Regions from separate parts of the Halomonas sp. HMF6819 genome, predicted to be linked through region 1. Evidence: predicted binding sites of a transcription regulator. Region 1 holds the regulator's gene; the other holds the start of a gene.
The links. Region 1 encodes FliA, which starts transcription of late flagellar genes. Its sites were predicted from a motif close to CTAAAGTTNNNNNNNNNNCNGCCGATA; they were not measured.

Region 1 (4,616 bases):
GGTGCTGGTGCTTAACGCCGCCAGCCAGCCGGAAACCCTGGAAGAGGTGGTGCTGCGCTACCGCCAGGCGGCACGAGCGGCGGGCGCGGAGCTCGACGACTGCATCATTACCAAACAGGACGAGGCGGGCCGGCTGGCGCCGCTTCTGGATATCGTCATGCGCTTTGGCCTGCGCGTGCTGTTCTGCTCCAACGGCCAGCGCGTGCCGGAGGACATGCAGCTCGCCGAGCCAACGGCGCTGGTGGACCAGGCGCTGACCCACGCCATGACCGACGCGCATACAAGCGAGCCCGCCCGCCCGGCCTGGTCGAGCGAGGCGCTGGCGCCGCGCTGGTCGCGGGAGGTGCTGGGCCAAGGGCGGCGCCTGAGCTTGCTGATGGCGAGCCTTCGCGAGCGCGTGGCCGGCTTTTCGCTACTGGAGGCGAGCTGGGATATCGCCGCGCTGCCCGGCGTACTCCACGACCAGCGTCTGGCGGCGCTTGCCGACCGCAGCCAAGAGCAGCGCGCGCTGGGGGTGGTGTGGTCGCCGCGGCGTGCCGAGCGCGGCATGGAGTGGTCGATGCCTGATCTGAATCTCGATGCTGACGGCCGCCTCTGCGCGCTGACGCTTTTGCAGCACCGCCAGAGCGCCGGATGGCCGGCGCGCATCGACGCTCAGCGCCAGGCAGCGGTGCATCTGCTGCCCACTTTGGTTGAGGGCGACACGCTGGACGCGCTGGAAGCCGAGCGCTTGACCTGGGTCAGCCGGGTCAGCGCCAGTCAGCGGGTATACTGGCAAGGCGAGCGCTACGCCATGACCGCACTGTTCGACGAGGCGACCCTGGGCCACCACGTGCCCGTACGCTTTCGCGGCCAGTCGCTCGCGCTCTACAGCGCCCACGCCGAGGTCACCGACGCCGCGGGCCGGACGCTGCTCGCCTGGAGCGGCGAGTTGCGCGACCCGGAAACCTCCCGGCGGGTCGCCAAACGCTACTGGCTCACGCCGGCGCGGCTGGGTAGCGAGGCGCTGTCACTTTTGATCACCCAGCTGCAAGGTGAAGGCACGATAGCGCTGACCAAGCGCGTTTGGCGCGCGCTCAAGGAGTCGGACGGCGGCGAGGTCAGCGCCGAGTTACGGCTCTTGATGGCCAGCGGCGTGGCGTGCGTAGCCGCTCACCTGGACAGCGCCGACGACGAAGAGGCCCGAGTGTTGCAGCAGGATTTGCTTCGCCTTCTGGGTAGCCCGCGTAAGCGCCGCGATAGCGCGCTGGCGGACGCGCTGATGCACCTTCTGATGACTCGCGACGCAATCCGCCAGTTTGGTAGCGTCAGCCGCGAGGCCTTTGCATGAGCGGCCAGGACCAGGCCGCGGGGCTGCGCCAGTGGGCGAATTTGCGCACCGGCCAGTCGGTAGGCTCGCAAGACGACAACGCGCAGCAAGTGCATACGTTGGAAGCGCACGCGGATGACGCGCACGCTGTTGATGCGCCCGTCGCGGACGCACACGTCGCAAACGCGCATGTCGCCAACGCGCACGTCGCCAACGCGCATGCCGCCAAAATCCCACTCGTCGTCGTCGGGCTTGGATCGAAGCAGCGCGAGCCGGTGATCGCGCGCCTCGACGAGTGGGCGCGGCTCGGCCGGCGCTGGGCAGCGACGTCAGAGAGCTGGGAGGTCGTGCCGGTGGACGCCGATGCGCCGCTCCAGGCGCTCTGCGCGCGCTACTCACGCTGGGCGCTGTGGGTGCGAAGCGACGCCGAGGCGTTCGCCGCCATGTACCGCACGCTGCGGCTGGTCAGCGAGCACCAGGGGCCCAAGCGACTGTTGGCGCTGCACGAGCCAAACCTGCCCCGCGCCGGGCTGCTCGAGAACCTGCACGCCGCGGCGGCGACGTATTTGGGAATCGAACTGCTGCTTTTAGCCAGGTAGGCCATACTGATTGAGCCACTATAGTTAGGTTATGCTAATGAGAAACGTCATTCTCGCAGCACTGAGTGGGGTGGTCGCCGGCGGGATTTCGCTGTCGGCTCTGGCAGGGGGAGGCAGTTGGAGCATCGACGCGACCGGGCTGATGGTCGCCATGAGCGACCGGGCAAGCGTTAGCCAGGCGCTCGCGCCGCCGCCCAGCGCCGAGATTCGTCAGGGGCGCATTGAGCGCGTCAACTGGCGCTTTGAAGCGCCGCCCGGGGCCGATATTCTCGCCTGGCTTTGCCACCCGGAGCGCTGCGTCGCCCTCGACGGCCAGCGCGGCAGCTCCACCGGCCTTGCCGGGCTCGGCGCCGGCGCGCCGCTCGCGTTTCGTTTCGCCTTGGGGCGCGGTCAGCCGCCGGTGAGGGTGAAAGGGCTTCAAGTGATTGTGAACTATCAGTGACCAGCGATTAGCCAGGGGCACGCCGATGTATACAGCAAAGGGAAGAATCCAACACAGCGAGATGGTCAACCAGCACATGCCGCTGGTGCGTCGCCAGGCGCTGGCGTTGCAAGTTCGTTTGCCGGCCAGCATCGAGCTCGACGATCTGATCCAGGCCGGCATGGTGGGGCTACTGGAGGCGCTCGGGCGTTTTGATGCCGCCCAGGGGGCGAGCTTCGCCACCTTCGCCAGCCAACGAATTCGCGGCGCAATGGTCGACGAGCTGCGTACCCGGGACTGGCTACCGCGCAGTGTGCGCCGCTCCGCCCGGGCCATGGACGAGTCCGTGCGCCGGCTGGAGCAAAGCCTTGGCCGCGCTCCGGAAGAGAGCGAGATCGCCCGCGATCTGGATATCCCGCTCGACGAGTACCAGCAGCTTCTCGCGGATACCAACAGCGGCCACCTGCTGCCCTTCGAGGAGCTTCTGGAGGAGGGCGGCGAGCCGGTTCAGGAGTCGCTGAACGCGCCTTTCGAGGAACTTCTGGACGGCCAACAGCGCGAAACCCTGATCGCCGCGATCGAAGCGCTGCCGGAGCGCGAAAAGCTGTTGATGGCGCTCTACTACCAGGAAGAGCTCAACCTCAAGGAGGTAGGGGCCGTGCTGGGCGTCACCGAGTCGCGGGTATCGCAGCTGCACAGCCAAGCCATTAGCCGATTGCGGGCGCGCCTGCACGAGCCAGACTGAGACACTTTCACCCTTACAACCAACCGGCGAGGAGCCGTCGATGAACCCCTCTACCCTGATCGGAATAGGCGCCAGCATCCTCTTGCTGGTGAGCGTGCTGTTCTTTACCGCGGAGTCCCCGGAAAGCTTCATCAACCTGCCCGGGCTTGCCATCGTCATCACCGGCACGCTGGCGGCGACGTTCATCAGCTATCCGCTCAAGGAAGTGGTGCGCGTGGTGCGTCTGGTGGGGCTGGTATTTCGCCGTGAGAATACCTTCGTTCGCGACGACATCGACGAGCTGGTCTCGATGGCCAGGCTCTGGTTCAAGGGCGACGTGCGCGCGGTCGAGCGCGAGCTCGAGCACACCCGCAACCCGTTTCTGCGTACCGGCATCCAGCTCGTCATCGCCAACACCAAGGAAGACGAGATCTTCGACATGCTGCGCTGGCGCATCGCCAGGCTCAAGGCACGCGAGCACGCCGAGGCGCAGATCTTTCGCACCATGGCGACCTACGCCCCGGCGTTTGGCATGATCGGAACGCTCGTCGGGCTGGTCAACATGCTCGAAGTGATGGACGCGGGGGATCTCGAGGTGATTGGGCCACGCATGGCGGTGGCGCTCTTGACCACCTTCTACGGCATCCTGCTGGCCAATCTGGTGTTCAAGCCGGTGGCGGTGAAGCTCGAGCGGCGCACCGAGGAGCGTTTGATCACCATGAACATGGTACTCGAAGGCATTTCGCTGATCACCAAGCGCCGGCTGCCGTCGTTCATCGAAGAGACGCTGAACTCGTTCGTGGCCAACTATCACGACGAGATCAACGACCCGCACGTGAAGCCGCGCCCGGGCAGCGGCGTCGCGGCGAAAGGGTAGCGTCATGCTGAACCGCGACGCCCGCCACGCGTTGGAATCGCCCTTCACCGGTGGCGACGGTGAGGAGGGGTGGCTGACCAGCTACCTCGACGTGCTAACACTTCTGATCACGTTGTTCGTGCTGCTGCTGGCGCTGACACCGGCGGGCAGCGGCGGCGAGGCGACGGACGAAGGCCACGGGCTCACACCGCTCTCCTCCGGCATCCTGCCGCGCGACAGCGGTCTGTCGCCGGCAATGGCGGCGCTCGACATCCAGGGCGTGAGCGTGAGCCAGGGGCGCGAAGGCGTGACCCTGCGCATCGATGACAGCCTGCTGTTCGACAGCGGCGCCGCCGAGTTGACCGCCCAGGGTGAAGCCGTACTCGAGCGATTGAGCGAGGTGATCGATACCTTCGATGGCGAGGTGTCGGTGGAAGGGCACACCGATAACGTGCCGATATCGACCGCAGCGTTCGCCTCCAACTGGGAGCTTTCGACCGGGCGGGCGATCGCGGTGGTGCGCCATCTCGAGCAGGAGGGCGTGGCACGACAGCGGCTACGCGCCGTGGGTTACGCCGACACGCGCCCGCTCACCGGCAACGACACGCTCGAGGGTCGCGCCGCCAACCGCCGCGTCGAGTTCGTGCTGCGAACGCCCGCCCCGGAATCGGTGGCGCTGACGCTTTAAGCCCCGGCGCAGCGCCGCT
Region 2 (4,616 bases), 360 kb from region 1:
GCATGCCCTGAGACTTGCTCAGGTTGTTCTGGCCGATCATGGAAGTGATGTTGGTATTGATAACGGACATGGAGTGATCCTCAGTGCTTAGCGGCCCGGGAAAGGCCTGTAAATCGGCGCTTGCATCGCCGTTGTTATAATTAACGGCGTAGCGAAGCGATCCTTTAGCCCGTTTAACCAATTTTTTTATAAAAACCTGGCCTTAAAACTCGAACGGGGCCTTTCGGCCCCGTTGACAGGATAAATTGCGGTTACTGACGAGAGCGCATTAGCTCGGTTAGATAGCAAAGTTTACTGTTTCTGCATCGAGCTAAGCATATCGAACTGCTGGCCAAGGTAGCTGCTCATGGAGTTCATCTGCGCAATCATGCCATCGAGCTGGGCAAACTGCTTGCGGTAGCGCTCCACGTTGCGCTCGATGCTGGCTTCCATGCGCTCCTTGCGCTTATCGAGACTCTCGATTCGCTGCTCTGCGCTGGTGACCGAGCTTTTAATGAGGCCGTCTTCTGAGGTAATGGTCGTCAATGTAGCGCTCAGGCGCCCTGCAAACCCTGCTTCCTTGCTGTCGCCGGCGAAGAAGGCTGACAGACCTTCAGGGTCGTTGGCAACAGCGGCGTCAAGCTTTTCTTCGTCGACCTCCAAGCGCCCGCGCTCATCGATAGAGATTCCGATTTCCGACAGCCGCGTGATATCGCCGCCCGCCAAGCTGTCGCTAATGTCACGACTCAACCGGTTTTCGATAGTGCGTACCGTACGGTCCCCTATCAGCTCGCCAGAAATCTCGCCTTCCCCGTTGAACTTGGTCATGCGCCCTACGGTCGATTTCATTTCGTTATAGTTGCTAACGAAGTTGTTGATGGCCTCTTTCAGGGAGTCGTTGTCTCGTTCGATGACCAGGGTGGCGGGGGATTCCGACACAGCGGTGACATCAAGCGTTACCCCCTCGATAGCACCTTCGACGCGGTTGGTCTTGCTGGTGATCGCGATACCGTTGACGTTGAGCGCAGCGTCCTGACCTGGGCGTACCGTCGTAGTATCCATGGCAAGCCCATCGATACCGGAAAACCCTATGAGCGAAGCATCCTGGCCGGTTTCCTTCGAGCTGAGCGCCAAGCGATATCCGGTGCCGTCGTTGACAAGCGAGGCAGTAACGCCCGATTCCTTGTCTGCATTGATCTGATCGCGCACCTCGGCCAGCGTGCTGCCCGCCTTGATATCGATTTCGTAGCTACTTTTGGGCGCGGCGCCGCTATCGAACGCACCGTTGGTGTAGGTCGCACCGAAATCCAACTTGAGCTTGGTGTCTGTCGTCGTAAGGGCCTGGTCGAGCGCGACACTTTGTGAGGCGGCGCTTCCGGCGCGAGCCAACTGAGAAACGCTAATTTCAAAACGCCCGGGGTTGGCTTTCTCACCCGCCGTGGCCAAAACGCCACTGCCGGTTACCGTGCTCTTTTGCTGCTTGAAGGTCGATGCGTCGTTCAGCGCCTTGACCGAGGTATTGACCCGGTCCATCGCCGATTCGAGACGCCCATAGGCCGAAATTTTTGTCTTTTGGGCACTTTGCTGCTGTAAAACGGGGGTAAGCTTTTGACTCTCTGCGGCCTTAAGCTGATTCAGCAGACCGTTCAAGTCCAACCCGGAACCTACACCAAGCGCGGAGATTGATGCCATGGGTTAAATCCTCGAGTAATAAGTAGCAAAGAGATTGGGTTGATTACCTTGTCTATCGGCTGGGTGAGAACGAACTTTAGGCATCGTCAGAAGATACCCGCAAAAAAATGCCCAGCGCTATGGCCGGGCATTAAGGGCTTTAATAGTTCGGCTTAGCTCTGGTTGGTTTGGGCCAGCATGCCCAACTGCTGTTCGAGATAGGCACCTGTCTGATTCATTTGTGCCACCATGCTGTCCATTGCCTGAAACTGAGTACGGTAACGCGCCACGGTCTGATCGATACGCTCTTCGGTGCGGGTGTAGCGCTCTTTGAGCGATTCGACTCGGCTTTCAGAGTTGGCTTTCGCCGTATCGAGACGGCCGCCATCTCCCACCAAGCGCTCGAGGGAGGTATTGATCTGCCCTGCCATACCGCTTCCCTCACTGCTGCCTGCAAAAAAGTCAGTCAGCGCATCCGGCTGGGTGGCAATGACGTTATCCAGCTTTTCATCATCGACCTCAAGCGTACCGTCGGTTTGCAATGAAATGCCGATGTCGGACAGTACGTTGAAGCCGTCACCGCCTGTCACACCGCTAATAGCCTGACGGAGCTCGCGCTCGACGGCTCGTGTGGTCGCATCAGCGTTCAAGCCTCCCGACTGCCCCGTTTCTACATCGAAGTTGGTCAAAGTATTCAAGGTGCTTTTGAGCGTGTTGAAGCTTTCCACGAAGGTATCCACGTTCTCACGCAACGCTTCGTTATCCTGTTCGACCATGATAGTGCTCGACGTGCCCGCCTCTGTCAGCGTCAACGTCATGCCTTGAATGGCGCCTTCGACCTGATTGGAAGCGCTCACGATATCGATACCGTTAACGTTGAACGCCGCGTCCTGGCCCCTTTGCACGACCTGAACGTCCGAGGTAGCCACCTCACCCGATAGAATGCTCGAGAAATTAGTGCTTTCGATGCTGGCGTCGGCGCCGGTCTCGCTCGACATGATCGAAAGCCGATACCCCTGCCCGTCGTTGATGATAGAGGCAGTCACCTGACCACCACCCTGGTCGTTGATGGCGTCTCGAATATCTTCAAGCGAACTGCCATCGGCGATCGTGATATCGGACATGCTTCCTTCAGATAGTGCGAAGCTGAGCGTTTGCTCACCGCTGACAACGCTTTCGTCAGCACTATCCAAGCGTTCTGTCACTAGGCTGCCGGCAGTTGCCAACTGATCGACCTCTACGTCGTACCGGCCCGCCTGTGCTTCGCTGGAGGTAATGGCAATGACACCGTCACCCTCAACGTTGGTCGTGAGGCTTTCAAACGATTCCGTATCGTTCAACGCCTGGGTGGCATCCTGGAACGTGGAAACGGCGCTTTTGAGTGTTCCATAGGCAGAGACGGTGGTGTTGGCAGACTGAACCTGCTCGGCAATGGGCTGGAGTTTGGCGCGCTCGGCGGTTTGAAGCTGATCCAATAGCCCATTTAGATCGAGCCCCGAGCCAATGCCCAGTGAAGATATGGAAGCCATCGATTGCTGCCCCTTTAAATATGATCGCCTGCTCTTTAGGCGAGCTGAAATTTGCCTGTGTCAATGCATTGACTATCGGCAAATCGCGCAGTGTCTTTAGCCTTTATCCCACTTTTAACTTAGTAAACGGTTATTTTCTGTAATCTTTACCGCTTTTTAGGTTAAGCGGGCCGCTTGAAAAGAAATGACCCAGTGCGCTATTGCGCTACGAGCCCTTGCCCTCCAAAGCGCGATACGTACCGAACCCAAGCGTTGAACACGCCAATAACTTAGACCTTGGTCTAAATGCGCTAACTCCATTACACTATGGAAACGTTGTTCGTTAATCGATGGAGCATTGAATGCCCTGCGAAGGTGATACCCCCGCCGCCCCTGTTGACGCGTCTCGGCTGCGTCAGTGCCTATTCACACTGGCGGAACTTTTGTACGTCAACGGCCATGTGCTTGAAACCGTGACGCTGCCTGGCTGCGGGTTGGCTCGGCGCGAGGTGGCAGCGCTTGAGGATCAGGATGCCGGCTGGTCGGCGTGTCGTCGGACGCTCGAAGCGGGCGCGGCGGGTACCACCAACGGTGAAGGGCGCTTCGTGCTAACGGCGCTCGGGCGGGACATCATGTTCGATATGTTCGGTCAGGGAGCGGCGGACTGCGCCTGATTTAAGACGCCGCCATTCGGCTTTTGAACGCAAAAACGCCCGCATTTGCGGGCGTTTGTGTTTGGCACAGCGCGTTGATTAACGAAGGCCAAGCATCGAAAGAATGAACAGCACGACGACGACCAGACCCACGATATAGATGATGTTACGCATTGCGGCGCTCCTTGCTTTTTTGCGTTTTAGGAAAATCAAAGGGTTGCTTACCCATCGAGGCAACATCCTCATCCTAGCAGGCTTTTGGGCGCTTTGCGTAATTTACGTGCGTCTGGCGCGCGCACGCTCTACGCTTTTTGAAAGCCTCGCTGGCACTGAAAAAGGAAAGCCTATGCGCGTGCGACTGTTCCCTCAGGCGTTGATGGTCGTGTTGGGGCTAGCGCTCTTAAATGGCGGCGCGCTGGCCCAAACGCCCTCCTCGGCAGCTTTTCGAGCCCTCGATGAGCAGGCCGGCGCGCTCGACCGTCTACATACGGTCGTGGTGGCGGTGGACGGGAATCTGGTGCATGAATTTCACCAGGGCGGGCCGGGGACGAGCACGCCGGTCAACGTGAAGTCGCTTTCCAAAACGGTGCTGGCGGCCATTACCGGGGCGGCGATTAACGATGGGGTAATTGACTCGCTCGACCAGCCGCTGGTCGAACTACTGGGTAGCCGCGTGCCGACGGGGCTGGATCCGCGCGTCAACGACATTACCCTCGAGAACCTGCTGGCCATGCAGGCGGGGCTCGAGCGCACCTCCGGCGAGAACTACAGCGGCTGGGTGGCAAGCGCCAACTGGGTGGAAAAC

Region 2: the regulator FliA is predicted to act here: its motif matches at 3,253-3,279, upstream of fliD (flagellar filament capping protein FliD).

What each region holds. Positions count from the first base shown of each region.
Region 1 is NZ_JBIQVY010000004.1:48,503-53,118, forward strand. Features, by position in the region: gene flhF (flagellar biosynthesis protein FlhF) at 1-1,330, shown strand, start outside; gene ACGLWX_RS12460 (hypothetical protein) at 1,327-1,908, shown strand; gene ACGLWX_RS12465 (flagellar protein FlhE) at 1,946-2,350, shown strand; gene ACGLWX_RS12470 (RNA polymerase sigma factor FliA) at 2,376-3,074, shown strand; gene ACGLWX_RS12475 (motility protein A) at 3,115-3,930, shown strand; gene ACGLWX_RS12480 (flagellar motor protein MotB) at 3,935-4,597, shown strand; gene ACGLWX_RS12485 (hypothetical protein) at 4,594-4,616, opposite strand, start outside.
Region 2 is NZ_JBIQVY010000004.1:410,348-414,963, reverse strand. Features, by position in the region: gene ACGLWX_RS14245 (flagellin) at 1-70, opposite strand, end outside; gene fliD (flagellar filament capping protein FliD) at 292-1,671, opposite strand; gene fliD (flagellar filament capping protein FliD) at 1,824-3,179, opposite strand; gene ACGLWX_RS14230 (hypothetical protein) at 3,521-3,832, shown strand; gene ACGLWX_RS14225 (serine hydrolase domain-containing protein) at 4,158-4,616, shown strand, end outside.